3 regions of the Novosphingobium resinovorum genome follow, and region 1 is predicted to be linked to each of the others. Evidence: predicted binding sites of a transcription regulator. Region 1 holds the regulator's gene; each other region holds the start of a gene.
The links. The regulator LexA, encoded in region 1, represses DNA repair genes until DNA is damaged. The targets are predictions, from matches to a motif close to GTTCCNCNCTTGTTCT.
Positions count from the first base shown of each region.

Region 2: a site for LexA is predicted at 2,338-2,353, ahead of BES08_RS06750 (putative DNA modification/repair radical SAM protein). Genes of this name have one in related genera too.
Region 3: a site for LexA is predicted at 2,402-2,417, ahead of uvrA (excinuclease ABC subunit UvrA). Genes of this name have one in related genera too.

Region 1 covers NZ_CP017075.1:721,888-727,030, forward strand. The annotation lists gene gltX (glutamate--tRNA ligase) at 1-462, opposite strand, end outside; gene BES08_RS03210 (ComEC/Rec2 family competence protein) at 598-2,742, shown strand; gene lexA (transcriptional repressor LexA) at 2,791-3,483, opposite strand; gene BES08_RS03220 (molybdopterin molybdotransferase MoeA) at 3,584-4,804, opposite strand; gene moaC (cyclic pyranopterin monophosphate synthase MoaC) at 4,801-5,143, opposite strand, start outside.
Region 2 covers NZ_CP017075.1:1,469,264-1,474,406, reverse strand. The annotation lists gene BES08_RS06755 (UdgX family uracil-DNA binding protein) at 1-1,097, opposite strand, end outside; gene BES08_RS06750 (putative DNA modification/repair radical SAM protein) at 1,094-2,335, opposite strand; gene BES08_RS06745 (ATP-binding cassette domain-containing protein) at 2,622-5,111, opposite strand; gene BES08_RS06740 (branched-chain amino acid ABC transporter permease) at 5,108-5,143, opposite strand, start outside.
Region 3 covers NZ_CP017075.1:1,937,599-1,942,741, forward strand. The annotation lists gene uvrA (excinuclease ABC subunit UvrA) at 1-2,390, opposite strand, end outside; gene BES08_RS09000 (hypothetical protein) at 2,560-3,546, shown strand; gene BES08_RS09005 (hypothetical protein) at 3,667-4,074, shown strand; gene BES08_RS09010 (hypothetical protein) at 4,185-4,574, shown strand; gene BES08_RS09015 (septal ring lytic transglycosylase RlpA family protein) at 4,653-5,143, shown strand, end outside.

The DNA.
Region 1 (5,143 bases):
CACCACCCAGGAACGGTCGGCCGGCCAGGTCGCGGGATCGGCATCGCGCCATTCGCTGTCGATGCGGAACGGGCGGCGTTCTTCCTGCGCCTTCTGGCGGCGCTCGGCGAGTTCTTCCTGGGTCAGGTAGCAGCGATAGGCGTGGCCGTTTTCCATCAGCTGCGCAGCGACTTCGGCATGACGGTCCGAGCGGGCGAACTGGAACACCGGCGCCTCGTCACCGTCGAGGCCCAGCCAGGACAAGCCGTCGAAGATCGCGTCGATCGCGGGTTCCGTCGAACGGGCGCGATCGGTATCCTCGATACGCAGCAGATACTTGCCGCCATGACGGCGCGCGAACAGCCAGTTGAACAGTGCCGTACGAGCGCCACCGATATGAAGGTAACCGGTCGGCGAAGGAGCAAAGCGCGTTACGACGGCCTTTTTGCCAGTCGCTTCGCCCGATGCACTACCGCTTGCCATCTACCCGACCTTCCTGTCCTATTGGCGGCAATGGGGACCCACGCCGCAACTTGTGAAATTCCGCCTCCGGAAAGCCCCGGAACCGCTGCATTGCAGCATGGGCCATGGACCGCCAAGGGCCTCTTGTCGAGGGTTTTGGCAGTCGTCGAGCGATTTCTTTCCGGGGCGGAATTCGAACGCGCACCATGGGTGACGGTGGCCTTCGCAACCGGCATAATTGCGTGGTTTTGGCTGCCTTCGGCACCTGCTTGGGCAGGCCTTTGCGGCGCTCTTGTTGCAATTTGTGCAATTTGTTATGCATCCTTTCCCTTGCGCGTGGTTTACCCGCATCTCGGTCGGGCGTTGTCGCTGTTGCCGCTGGTGGTGGTTGCCGGTTGCCTCGTCGTCTGGGCGCGTTCCGAACTGGTGGGACAACCCGCCATCGAGCGCCCGCTATCGGGAAATTTCAGCGCGCAGGTTCTGGCGATCGAATCGCAGCCGGCCTTGGGACGCGACAGGTTGCTGCTGGCCATGCGTGACCCCCTGAGCGGCTCCGGCCATGACGCTTCGCCCGGCAACGCGATCAAGGTCCGGCTCAACGTTCCCGGCAAGGGATCGACGACCGGGATCGCGGTGGGCGATCTGGTGGCTTTCCGGGCACGGTTGATGCCGCCGGCGCCGCCCATGCTGCCCGGCGCCTACAACTTTGCGCGCACGTCCTGGTTCACAGGCATCGCCGCGAGCGGTTCGGTCACAGGTGAGGTGAAGGTCGTCCGGAAAGGCAAGCGAAGCGAGTGGGGATTGCTGGATATCCGACAATCTTTGACGAACCATATTCGCGCCCGCATCGGGGACGAACGAGCGGGCATCGCCGCTGCATTCGTCACCGGCGATCGCGGCGGCATTACGGAGGCTGACGACCAGGCCATGCGCGACTCGGGGTTGGCGCATCTGCTCTCGATCAGCGGCCTGCATGTCAGCGCGATGGTCGGGGCGGTCTATCTACTGGTCATCCGGTTGCTGGCGCTGTTCCCGTGGGTGGCCCTGAGGGTGAGGCTGCCGGTCGTCGCGGCCGGTGCGGGGGCCGCTGCAGGCGTCGCTTACACTTTGCTTTCCGGGTCGGAAGTTCCGACCGTTCGGTCCTGCATCGGCTCCCTCCTGGTCCTGATCGCACTGGCTTTGGGGCGGGAGCCCTTGTCCCTGCGCATGCTTGCGGTGGCGGCGTTCTGCGTCCTGTTGCTCTGGCCGGAGGCGGTGATCGGGCCGAGCTTCCAACTGAGCTTCGGCGCGGTCCTGGCGCTGATCGCCGTCAGTACGGCCAAGCCCGTGCGGCACTTCCTTGGACCGCGCGACGAAGGGCTTGCCATGACCGGGCTTCGCCATCTTGCCCTCCTGCTGCTGACGGGCGTGGTCATCGACCTCGCGCTCATGCCGATCGGCCTGTATCATTTCCACCGCGCCGGAGTGTATGGAGCGCTGGCCAACGTGGCGGCAATTCCGCTGTCTACCTTTGTCGTGATGCCTTTGCTGGCTTGTGCATTGGTCCTCGATATCGCCGGGCTGGGCGGGCCGGTCTGGTGGCTCGCCGGAATCTCGATAGACCTGCTGGTCGGCCTGGCCCGCTGGTTCGCGTCGAGACCGGGCGCTGTGAACCTGCTTCCCGGTACAGACACCTGGGCATTCCTGCTTTTCGTCGCGGGAGGTCTGTGGATGGGCCTTTGGAGCGGCCGCATTCGCTGGGCCGGGCTACCGATCGCCTCGGTCGGTGTGTTCTTGCTGGCGACCGCACCGGCGGCGGACATGCTGGTGTCCGGAGATGGTCGCCATGTCGGGCTGGTCGAAGATGGCGGGAAACGGCTTTACCTGCTTCGAAACAGCGAAAGCGGCTACGCCCGGGACAATCTCATGGAATTCGCCGGGATCGAGGCAGACCCGGTCACGTTCGACAAGTTCCCGGGTGCCCGCTGCAACCGTGATTTCTGCGCCTTGCCGGTCAGACGCTCCGGCACCACGTGGCATGTGCTGGTTTCGCGGGGCCGCGATGCCGTCGCGGAACGGTCGCTCGCCGCTGCATGCGAACGCAGCGACATCGTCATATCGGATCGCTGGCTGCCGCGCAGTTGCAAGCCGCGCTGGTTCAAGGCCGATCGAGGATCGCTTGGGCAGACTGGCGGGCTGGCGGTATATCTGGGCAAGGCCCGTATCGATACGGTAGCCCAGACCCAAGGTGAACACGGCTGGTGGCGTCCCCGGCCTGTTCACCGTTACAGGAATGCTCCTGCGCCGCGCAAATCGCAGTAATTACCGGTTGCTGCTGCGCCAAGGCCTTCATGGCGCAGCGTGGCCGTGTCAGTTGTACCGTCGAAGCAGGCCGGCGAGCTTGCCTTGGACTTCCACTTCGTCCGCACCGTAAATCTGCGGTTCGTAAGCGGCATTTGCGGGATCCAACCGCACCATTCCCGCCTCGCGCCGAAGGTACTTGAGGGTGGCCTCTTCCCCGCGGATCAGGGCAACGACGATCTCGCCGTCGCGAGCGGCATTCGTGCGCTTCACGAGGGCGAAATCACCATCCAGAATGCCCGCCTCGATCATCGAGTCGCCGGAGACCTCGAGCGCGTAATGCTCGCCGGAGCCAAGCAGGGCGGCAGGGACAGGCAACATGGACTGTCCTTCGAGAGCCTCGATCGGCACACCTGCGGCAATACGCCCGTGCAGCGGGATCTCGATAACGTCGTTGGCGGCTTCGACGGAACGACGCGGCGTCTGCGGACGCGCCAATCCATCATTGCTGTTCGCTGCAGAAGGACGCAGGGCCTTGCTTCCCGTGTCATCGGCCTGGCGCAAGACTTCGAGCGCACGTGCACGGTTGGGAAGGCGGCGGATGAAGCCGCGTTCTTCCAGTGCGGAAATCAGTCGGTGAACACCGGACTTGGACTTGAGGTCGAGCGCCTCCTTCATCTCCTCGAAGCTGGGGGAGATGCCTGTCTCCTCAAGCCGGACCTGGATGAACCGGAGCAATTCGTGCTGCTTGCGCGTCAACATGTCGCTGCCTTCTCGTGACCTCCGAACCAGGCAAACCCTGATCGCGTTTGTTCTGGTAGTGAACATTGAGGGAACAATCAAGCAACCAATTGCCGATACTTCAGGCAATACCGCCGTTCTGGAGCAAGTATATCCGGACTTCTTCACCAGCCTGTGCCGGACCGGCCAGCGCCGACCGATCGACCAGCACGTTGCTTGCCGCCAGGGACGACAGGGCGCCGCTGTCCTGCAGCGGGCTTACCGTCACATTTTCTCCGTCCCACCAACCGCGCAGGAATTCCCGGCGACGGCCGCTTGGGTGCAGCGGCATGGCCAGCCGGGCTGTCAGCCGCATGGGCAAGGGGCGCGCAGCCCCCTGCATCGCGCGCAGGACGGGGAGCAGGAAATGGTAAGCGGTGACGTAGCTGGAGACCGGATTGCCCGGCAGGCCCAGCACGATCTGACGGCGTCCTGCCACGTCGCGGGTGGCGACTAGGATTGGTTTGCCGGGCTTGATCGCGACACGCCAGAAATCGATGCCCGCGCCCCAGCTTTCGAGTGCCGGACGAATGAGGTCGTGATCGCCGACCGAAGCGCCGCCGCTCGTTACGATGAGGTCGGCATCGGCGGATGCTTCGAAAGCGGAGGTTATTGCCTTGATCGTATCGGGCACCGGGCCGATCCGCCGCGCATCCACGCCCAGCGAACGCGCCATGGCCGTCAGCATCGCGCCGTTGCTGGCGGGAACCTGGTGCGGTGCACAGCGCTCCGGATCGGAGGCGAGTTCGTCGCCGCTGTCGATCACGGTCAGGCGCGGTGTGCGATGCACGGGAAGGTGCGTATGGCCGGCCGCGATCGCCAGCGCCATCTGCGCGGGCGCGATGTGCAGACCAGCGGGCAGGACTTCCACGCCCTGGGCAAAATCCATCCCGCAATGGCGGATGTGCTTGTGCGCCGGTGCGGGCGGCTCGCCCGAGAGTATAAGGTTCGCGCCCTCGCGTGTCAGGTCTTCCTGGATTATGACGGCCGCCGCGTCGGGCGGCAGCATCGCGCCCGTCGAAATTCGGACTGCCTCTCCTTGCGAGAGCGGGCCGACATAAGGATGCCCGGCGGCACTTTCACCGGCGATCCTCCAGGGGCCGCGCATGTCGCCTGCCGTGACGGCGTAGCCGTCCATGGCTGACAGATTTGCGGAGGGCTGCGTGCGTCTGGCGTGCAGCGGTTCAGCCAGGAAACGGCCGAGCGCGCCTTCGATATCGACACGCTCTATCGACAGCGGGGTGACGAGCGCGAGGAGGCGAGCTTGTGCCTCCTCCAGAGAGAGCGGCGCGGAGCCGTTCATTCAGTCCATCCGTCCATCTTCCAATGGCCTGATTTACCGCCGATTTTCTCGACCAGGCGGATGTCTCCGATGACCATGCCCTTGTCGAGCGCTTTGGCCATGTCGTAAATTGTGACAAGTGCGATAGAAGCTGCTGTTATCGCTTCCATTTCTACCCCGGTGCGACCGGTCAGCGAAGCCTTCGCGATGACGCGGATAGCATTATCCTCGAAAGCGAAGTCGAGGTTTACGGCATCGAGCGGCAGCGGGTGGCACATGGGGATGAGATCGGCCGTCCGCTTGGCCGCCATGATGCCAGCAATGCGCGCGGTTCCAAGCACGTCACCCTTCGGAGCATTC
Region 2 (5,143 bases), 750 kb from region 1:
TGGTGCAATCGCCGCTTGCCGCGCGGGGCGAACTTGAAGTGCTTGACCGCGTTGGTGACGTAAGCCGCCGTCCGGTCCACGCCTGCCTCGCCGAGCGCGCGGTCGAGCAATTGCCCGGCTGGCCCGATGAAGGGGCGATTTTCGCGCTCCTCGGTATCGCCGGGCTGTTCGCCGACGATCATGAGGTCGGCGGTCTGCGGCCCTTCGCCCATGACGGCGCGCGTGCCGTTGCACCCGATCGGACAGCGGCGGCATTGTACGATACCTTCGGCGATGGCCTGCAGGCTGAAGGGCGCGGCTTCCTGCTCGAAAAGATCGGCACCGCTGGCGATCATCGCAGCCTCGCGCTTGTGCGCCCCCGCGATGAGATCGGGAATCTGGCGAGCTTCGGGCAGGTTCTTCCAGTACCGGCGCGGCATCTCCTTGAGCATCATGCCGACCTTGAGCCGCGCCGGATTGAAGATCGAGCGATAGTAGCCGAGCCACAGGTCCTCGGTCGCGTCTTCAGCCGGCGCGTCCGCACGCGATGCGGGCGGGCCTTCCAGCAATACTTCCCCGTCCCAGTGCAGGGAAAGGCGGGGCGTCAGGATCGACCAGCGCTGGCTGGCGAAGCGGTTGACGAAGAAGTCGGCGTTGGCGCGCTCGATCCGGTGTTCGGGCTCGAACCAGGCGACGAAGCGTTCGATCCCGTCTTCGTCGGCCACGCTGCGGAAACGGACGAAAGCGCGCATCTTGTGAATGTCCCGCCGGACCTGCTTCGCCATGCGCTCCAGCGCTGCGACGTCGCGATCGGCGGCATCCTCGAGCAGGCGAGGCCGGTCCTGCAGCCGCCAGAGCACGCGATAGAGCAGCCCCAGCCGCGCGGCGTCGCAGTGCAGGACGACGCTTCCGGCAAGGTCGAGAAAAGCCCGGCTCGCCCGCACCTGACGCAAGGGTTCCGTAGACTGGGGCGACGACGGTGCGGCGAAAAGATCCGCCGAACCGTCCGCATCGCCCCAGGCCGTCGCCTCGGGCGCTATGCCGCGCGCGACCAGCCGCCGGGCCTCGTCGCGCCAGGCCTCGAAGTCGTCGGGCTGCCCGATGGCCGCGGCGATCATGCGAACAATTCCATCTGCTGCGCCGGTGGAGCAAGGCGCGCTCGCAGGTCCGCGCGGTCGAGGAGCAGGGTGGGGCGCCAGTCGTCGGTGACGATGAAAGGCCGCAGCTTCTTCACCGAGATGCTGAGCCGCGCGAGATCCTCCAGCCGGATCGATCGATGCCGCCGCGCGGCGAGGATCGCATCGACCGCCTTCACGCCAAGCCCCGGCACCCGCAACATCGCTTCACGCGGGGCGCGGTTCAGATCGACCGGGAACCGGTCCCGGAACTTGAGCGCCCAGGCGAGCTTGGGGTCGATGTCGAGCGGCAGCATGCCGTCATCCTCGGTCGCCTGTTGCACGTCCTGCGGCGCGAAACCGTAAAAGCGCATCAACCAGTCGGACTGATAGAGCCGATGCTCCCGCATCAGCGGCGGGCGCCTCAGAGGCAATACGGCGCTGGCCTCGGGGATCGGACTGAAGGCGGAATAGTACACGCGCTTGAGGGCAAAGCGGTCGTAGAGCGTACTGGCCTTTCCCACGATCTGGGCATCGCTGGCGCCGTCCGCGCCGACGATCATCTGGGTCGATTGCCCGGCGGGGGCAAATATGGGCGCTTTGCGAAAACGCTTTCGAGCATCATGCGCCTCGGTTATCGCGCCCGAAAGCCTGCCCATGGCACCTTCTATGGTGGCCGCGTTCTTGTCCGGCGCAAGGCGAGACAATCCCGCATCGGTAGGCAGTTCGACGTTGATCGAGACCCGGTCCGCCCACAGTCCCGCCTGCGCCACCAGTTCGGGGTCCGCCTCCGGAATTGTCTTTAAATGGATGTATCCACGAAAATCGTGCTCTTCCCGCAGGATACGTGCGACCTCTATCAATTGTTCCATCGTATGGCTGGAAGACTTCACGATCCCGGAGGAGAGAAACAGCCCCTCGATATAGTTGCGGCGATAAAACGAAAGCGTGAGATCTACCACTTCCTGCGGCGTGAAACGCGCGCGGCGCACGTTCGAGCTCTTGCGGTTGATGCAGTAATGGCAATCGAAGATGCAGTGGTTCGTCAGCAGCAACTTCAGCAGCGAAATGCACCGCCCGTCCGGGGCATAGGCATGGCAAATGCCCATGCCCTCCGTCGAGCCCAGCCCGCGTCCGTCACGACTGTTTCTTTTCGCGGTACCGGACGACGCGCAGGAGGCATCATACTTGGCGGCATCGGCAAGAATTTCGAGACGGTCCATGATGGAGGAACGAGACATATGTTCCTTATATGTTCCAATCAAATCCTTTGCAAGTCGGCCGATGGTGAGTCGTCATATCCGTTTAATCCGGATTGGTACGATCGCGTCGGCGACCCAGATTGGGGGTGCTGCCGATGGGTCAGCAATGCTAACCCCCTGTCAAACGGCAGCGGTCGCGGCGATCGGTGTCCCGGTCGTCGCGACCTTTTGATCTGCGTGGGCAGCTTCTATTTTCCGGATGCATTTGCCGCCGAGCTGGCAGGTCGGTCACCATGGAGCCAGCCGTGTCCGTCCGGAGCTCGGTTCAGCCGCCGAAGTACAGGTTATCGAGGCTGTCGTCCGCGGCGATCTGCGCCGATGCTCCCGCCGCTGCGACATGGCCGCCGCGCAGCACATAGGCGCGGCTGGACAGGTTGAGCGCCAGATCGGCCATCTGATCGACGATCATTATCGCCATGCCTTCGTCGCGAAGCTGCCGAAGCTGTTCGAACAAGTCCGACGTCATCTGCGGCGACAGCCCCAGCGAAGGTTCGTCGAGCAGGAGCAGGCGCGGCTGGGCCATCAGGGCGCGGCCGATGGCCAGCATTTGCTGTTCTCCGCCCGACAGCAGCCCGGCCTGCCGGTCCAGCATGGTGGCAAGAGGGGGAAAGCGCTCCAGTATCGCCGACATGCGTGCCGCCGCATTCTCACGGCGGGTATAGCCGCCGAGCCGCAGGTTGTCGTGGACCGACAGTTCGGGGAAAACCTGCCGTCCTTCCGGAACCAGTACCAGCCCCTGGCGTACGCGGGCGCGGCTGTCCTGCGCACCGATCTGCGTGCCTTCGAGCCGGAGATGGCCCGAACGCGGCGCCATCAGTCCGGAAAGGATGCGCATCAGCGTGGATTTGCCCGCGCCGTTCGCGCCCAGCAGGGCGACGGCTTCGCCGGGGCGGACTTCGATGTCGATGCCGTGCAGCACATCGACTGCGCCATAACCCGCGTGGATCGCGTAGGCGCCAAGGCAGGGCTCTCCGCCTTTGGGAACGGCCGGGGCCTGTCCGCCGATCCGTCTTTCGCCCAGATAGGCTTCGCGCACGAGAGGGTCGGCCTGGATCTCGGCCGGTGTGCCTTGTGCGATCAATGCGCCGGTGCGCAGCACGGCAACCTGATCCGACACGCTCATCACCAGCGCCATGTCGTGCTCGACCAGCCCGACGCCGATCCCGGCTGCGGCGATCTGGCGCAGTAGGTCGCCCAGCACGCGTTTTTCCGCTTGCGAGAGTCCGGCGGCGGGTTCGTCGAGCAACAGGGTGTCGGGATCGGTCGCCAGCGCGCGGGCGATCTCGACAAGTCGCCGGTCGACATGCGCCAGCACACCCGCGATCGTCGATGGTGCGCCCTCGAAGCCGCAGGCCAGCAGCAGGGCGCGCGCATGCCGCACATCCGTGCCGGTCCGGTCGAGCGCCTTGCCGTGCAGCGCGCCAAGGCGGCCCTTGCGCATGGCGAGCAGGACGTTGTCTTCCACGCTCATGCTGTCGAACAGGGCCGAGGTCTGGTAAGTGCGGGCCACGCCCGCCCTTGCGGACAGCCAGGGTCTGCCGGGCGCGAGCAAAGTGTCTGCAATCCTGCGTTCGCCGGTGTCCGAGCGGTAAAATCCGCTCAGGATGTTGATGACGGTCGATTTTCCGGCGCCGTTGGGGCCTATCAGCGCCGTCACGGTCGCTGCAGGGATGGCGATATCGAGGTCGGTGATCGCCCGCACGCCGCCGAAACTGATCCCCAGCCCCTGTGCCGAAAGGGCGGCGCGCGGGCGAGCAGGCAGCAGAGCGGCGATGGTGGCGGCCTCGTCGGCGCGGTCGCCGGTCGGGGTCGCTGGCAGGCGCAGCATCCCGGCGATGCCGCCGGGGGCCAGCCATAGCACGATCAGCACCAGCGCGGCGTAGGCAAGGACGCGGTACGCTTCGAAGGAAGAGAGCAGTTCGGGCAGCAGGCCTATGACGATCGCGCCCAGCACCGGTCCGGGGCGCGATCCGGTGCCCCCGATCACCACCGTCAGCACCAGCAGGATCGAGAAGTTGAGGCCGAAGGACTGCGGCGTCACGAAACTGTTGAGCGGTGCGGAAAGGCCGCCCGCCAGCGCGCAGCACCCGGCGGATACCATGAAGGCGACGATGCGCGTGCGCGTGGGGGATATGCCAATGGACGCAGCGGCATTCTCCGAATCCCGCACGGCGCGCATGGCCTGTCCCCAGCCGTTGGCGGACAGCACATGATAGGCCGTCATCACCAGCGCTGCGACGATGATCGCCGCGATCGCCATCGCCCGGTCGCCCAGCACGATCCCCGCCAGCGAGAGGGGCGGTATCTGCAGGATGCCGCTCTGGCCGCCGGTCAGGCCTTCGGCTTCAACCAACGTCTGTTCGACCACCAGACCGAAGGCGATGGTCACCATGGCCAGATACGGGCCTTTGACGCGCAGTGCAGGCAGAGCCAGCAGGCCGCCCACGCCGATCGCGACCACGACGCCGAGCGGCCAGGCCAGCCAGAACGGCAACCAGCCGTGCGACGTGCAGATCGCCACGGCATAAGCGCTGATCGCGTAGAAAGCGGCGTGGCCGAAACTGAACTGGCCGCTCAGGCCGATCAGCACGTTCAGCCCGATACCGGCAATGGCCAGGAGCGCGATCTGGCCGATGACGAAAGCATAATAGCCATTGAGCAGCAATGCCCCGGCCACGCCGCCCAGCAGGCATAGGCCCCAGAGCGAGAGCGCCGCTTTCCGATGGAGGGCGGGATTAACGGAGAGAGCGGTCATACCTTGCGCACCTTTGCTCGGCCAAGCAGCCC
Region 3 (5,143 bases), 1.2 Mb from region 1:
GTTTCGCGGTTGTAGCGTTTGCCGTGGCATTCCTCGCACGTCACGTAGACGTCGGGGAGGAAGTGCATCTCGATCTTGATGAGGCCGTCGCCCTGGCAGGCTTCGCAGCGCCCGCCCTTGACGTTGAAGCTGAAGCGGCCGGGCTTGTAGCCGCGCGCTTCGGATTCGGGGAGGCCGGCGAACCAGTCGCGGATCTGGGTGAAGGCGCCGGTGTAGGTCGCGGGGTTGGAGCGCGGGGTGCGGCCGATCGGGGACTGGTCGATCTCGATCACCTTGTCGCACTTTTCGAGGCCGGTGATCTTGTCGTGTGCGCCCGCGATCACCCGCGCGCCGTTGAGCTGGCGGGAGGCGCCGGCCTGCAGCGTGTCGATGGTGAGCGAGCTTTTGCCCGAGCCGGACACGCCGGTCACGCAGCAGAATGTGCCGAGCGGGAACTTCGCGGTCACCCCGGTCAGGTTGTTGGCCCGGGCGTTCTCGACGGTGACGAAGTGGCCGTTGCCCTTGCGGCGTTCCTTCGGCACCTCGATCCGGCGGGTGCCGTTGAGGTACTGGGCGGTGAGGCTGTCCTTGCTCTTGAGCACCTGCTTGAGCGTGCCCTCGGCGACCACCTGCCCGCCGTGGACGCCCGCGCCGGGGCCGAGATCGACGAGGTAGTCGGCGGTGCGGATGGCGTCCTCGTCATGCTCCACCACAATCACGGTATTGCCGAGGTCGCGCAGGCGCTTGAGGGTTTCGAGCAGCATGTCGTTGTCGCGCTGGTGCAGGCCGATGCTGGGCTCGTCGAGCACGTAGAGCACGCCCGAGAGGCCCGAGCCGATCTGGCTGGCGAGGCGGATGCGCTGGCTCTCGCCGCCCGACAGCGTGCCCGAGGTGCGGTCGAGGTTGAGGTAGTCGAGCCCGACGTTGTTGAGGAAGCCGAGCCGCTCGTTGATCTCCTTGAGGATGGCCTTGGCGATCTGCTGCTGCTGGTTGGTGAGCTTGCCTTCCAGCTGCCCGAACCACGCGAAACCGTCCGCCACCGAGAGGCGCGCGGCGTCAGCGATGTCGCTGCCGGCGATCTTGACCGAGAGGGCCTCGGGCTTGAGGCGCTTGCCGTCGCAGGTCTCGCAGGGCTGCGCGGTCTGATACTTGCTCAGTTCCTCGCGCATGAAGGCGCTGTCGGTCTGCAGCATGCGGCGGTTGAGGTTGCCAATGACGCCTTCGAACGCCTTGTTGACGGTGTATTCCTTGCGCCCGTCCTTGAAGGTGAGCGGCACGGCCTTGCCGCCGGTGCCGTAGAGGATCACCAGCTTGATCTCGCCGGGCAGTTCGTCCCACGGCGTCGTCAGGTTGAAGCCGAAGTGCGCGGCCAGGCTGGAGAGCACCTGCATGTAGTAGGGGCTGGGCGGGTTGGACTTGGCCCAGGGCACGATCGCGCCCTGCTTGAGCGTCAGGTGCTCGTTCGGCACGACCAGCTGCGGGTCGAACAGCAGCTTCTCGCCAAGGCCATCGCAGGCCGGGCAGGCGCCTTGCGGGGCATTGAACGAGAACAGGCGCGGCTCGATCTCCTCGATGGTGAAGCCGCTGACGGGGCAGGCGAACTTTTCCGAGAAGACGATGCGGTTGGCGGGGAGGCCGGCGCCTTTCAGGTTCTTGCCCTGCTCCTCTTCCTCGCGGCCGGGGACGTTGCCGTCGGCCATGTCGGCATAGGCCAGCCCTTCGGCCAGCTTGAGGGCCTGCTCGAAGCTGTCGGCAAGGCGGGTCTGGATGCCCTCCTTCACCGCAATGCGGTCCACCACGACCTCGATGTCATGCTTGTACTTCTTATCGAGCGCAGGCGCGTCCTCGATGGCGTAGAACTCACCGTCGATGCGCACGCGGGTGTAACCCGCCTTCTGCCACTCGGCGAGTTCCTTGCGGTATTCGCCCTTGCGGCCGCGCACCACGGGGGCGAGCAGGTAGAGGCGCGTGCCTTCCGGCAGCGCCATCACCCGGTCGACCATGTTAGAGACCGTCTGCGCCTCGATCGGCAGGCCGGTGGCGGGGGAATAGGGAATGCCCACGCGCGCCCACAGCAGGCGCATGTAGTCCCAGATCTCGGTCACCGTCGCCACCGTCGAACGCGGATTGCGGCTGGTGGTCTTCTGCTCGATCGAGATGGCGGGCGAGAGGCCGTCGATATGCTCGACGTTCGGCTTCTGCATCATCTCGAGGAACTGGCGCGCATAGGCCGAGAGACTCTCGACATAGCGGCGCTGCCCCTCCGCATAGATCGTGTCGAAGGCGAGGCTCGACTTGCCCGAGCCCGACAGCCCGGTGATGACGATCAGCTTCTCACGCGGGAGCGCAATGTCGAAGCCCTTGAGGTTGTGCTCGCGCGCGCCGCGCACGGTGATGTGGGTGAGACTCATGGGAGGCACGTGTTCCAGATTTGTTCGCGCGCTTCAAGGGGGCGCATCGCGGGTTTTGCCGTAGATGGGGTGCGGGGCGCACAAGGCAAGTCTTGTGGACATCTCCGCGCCCACTTGCGCGCCGCTTCACGAGGTGTCTAGTTCCCGCTGCGACTACGGGGGAATACCATTGCGATTTCTGAATCTTGCTCTCGCGGCAAGCGTGCTGGCGCTTACCGCGTGCGGAGGTGGCGACTCCGGTTCGGGCGGCGGCTCGACACCCACGCCTGCGCCGACACCGGCACCGACGCCTGCCCCCACCCCGGCTCCAACGCCGACGCCGAGCTACGTCGTGACCGATTACTCCGCCGACTTCGCGCTGAACTCGAACCTCGCCTATCTCGCGAACGTCATCATCGACCCGAGCCAGACCGCGGAAGCGGACAAGCTGTTTTTCGTCTCGGGCGCTCTCATCGACGAGACACACGGCGCCGCGTTCAACTACACCCATGAGCCCGAACGCCTGGACCTTCTGCACGATGGCGCGACCGTCAGCTTCACCGCGCAGGATCGGGTGCAGGGTCTGACTTATGCCCTTTATGAAAAAGATCAGCGGGCCAACCAGTTGCTGCTGACGTCCCTGGGACTGCCTGCCCAGCCCCGGTATACGGCACTCACCATGTGGCGCGCCGCTCGGACCATCACCGATACGGACGGCACTGCGCATCCCGCTTATCAATACCGCGTGGCGTTGATGGGCAGCCCGTCCTCGCCGAGCGATCCGCTCCCCGACTCCCTCGGCTATACCGGCGGCGTGACGCTCTACGGCGGCATTCCTGGCACCAGGAAACTCGAACTCTCGAACATTCCCGGCAACGATCGGGAGGTCTACTGGTCCTATACGCCGTCGAGCACGTTCATATTCGGATCGATCCCGCTGTCGATCATCGAGGACAGAACGCAAGTCCAGATCGGCCTGCTGGCGGCGGAAGGCAGATTCGACCGCGCGACCAATAGCTGGAGCGGCACGCTGGTCGATCAGGTCAACGGTTTTCGCGGCACCTTCCTTGGACGCAACTTTGGGCCTAACCGCGCCGAACTGGCCATCGTGTTCGAGTTCTCACGCGATAGTGACGGATCACGCTACGTCGGACACTACATCGGCAGGCGGCCTTAAGGCTGAAGACGACGGGGCGGGGCATCCGGGCGACAAGCCGGAAACCCTGCCCTTTCGCGCACGTTTCTTCCGACTAACCGAAGCCGCTTCCATGGCGGCTTGCCAGATCAGGAGAAAGCCATGCGCCATATCCCGAAACTTGCCGCTGCGGCGGTGATCGCCTTTGCCGTGCCGCACTTCGCTTCCGCGCAGGACACGACTGAGCGGCCCGCTGCCAGCGCACCCGAAGCGGGCGATCCGGAAGCAAAGCGCCGGATGCTCAATGCCGAGCAGGCCGCCGCTGCACAGGAACAGCTTGCGCGCAACGAAGCCAGCCGCTCCCAACATGACGCCGCCGTCGCCCTCAACGACATGAAGACCGCCCGCGATGCCGCCGCCTACGACGCCACGCTCGATCGCCACGATGCCGCCGAGCAGGACTATCGCACCGACCGCAAGCAGTGGGAGGTCAGGAACCCGGCTTGCTGGAACGGCAATGCCGTGAAATGCCCCGCCGACCCGCAGGCGCCCGGCTCCGGCGGCAGCTGAGCGCCCTCGCCACGCGACGAACCGCTTGTCGCAAGTCCTTTGCAAGCCCCCAAGCCTGCTGGCAGATAGCGCCCATCGGGTGCGCCGATCAGGCTCAGGGGAATTGAATAATGGGGGCTGCAAAGCTGTTCGGGCGCGTGGTGGCGCTGTCGCTGGTTGTGGGCATGGCTGCGCCGGTGCTTGCCGACGATCCGCGCGATCCGACCATGACACCAGAAGCGATCGCCCGTGATGCCGCGACGATCCGCCGCATGAACCGCGATCAGCTGGACTATGTGCGCCAGCGCGATGCCGGGTATGCGCAAGGCTGGCGCGATTACGATTCGGCGCGCGGGCGGCGGGATGTCGAGGACGAAGGCTACGCCGCCGATCGTCGCGACTACGATGACGCCCGCGCAGATTACGCCGAGGAGCGTCGCCGCTACGAGCGGGACATGCGCGAATGGCGTCAGGACGTCGCGGCCTGCCGGGCGGGGTATTACGACCATTGCACAAGGTAGGACCGGTGCCGGTCTCGCTTGTGGATAGCCGCATCGCCCGCATTGGAGCACGGACGCTCGGGGGCTAGTCTGCCCGCCATGCCCGGCCTCATCCGCAGCGCCCCCTTACGGAACATTGCCGTTCTGTCCCTCGTCGCCATGCTCGCGGCATGCGGCGGCGGGGTGAAGTACCGCCCCGTCAGCGACGTGCCCGTCCGCATCGGCCCTCCCTACAAGGTGCGCGGCGTAACCTATACTCCCGCCGCGCAGCCCGGCTACGACATGCTCGGCTATGCGACGTGGTATGGTTCGGAAAGCGGCAACCAGGTGGCCAACGGAGAACGCTTCCGCCCCGGCTGGATCACCGCCGCGCACAAGACGCTGCCCCTGCCCGCTTATGTGGAAGTCACCTCGCTCGACACCGGCAGGCGCATCATCGTGCGTATCAACGACCGCGGCCCGTATGGCGAGAGCGCGCGCATCATCGACCTTTCGCGCGGCGCAGCGGAGGAGCTGGGCATCCGCACGCAGGGCAAGGCGGCGGTGCGGGTCCGCGCCATCGAGCCCGACGAGAAGGACCGCGCCGCGCT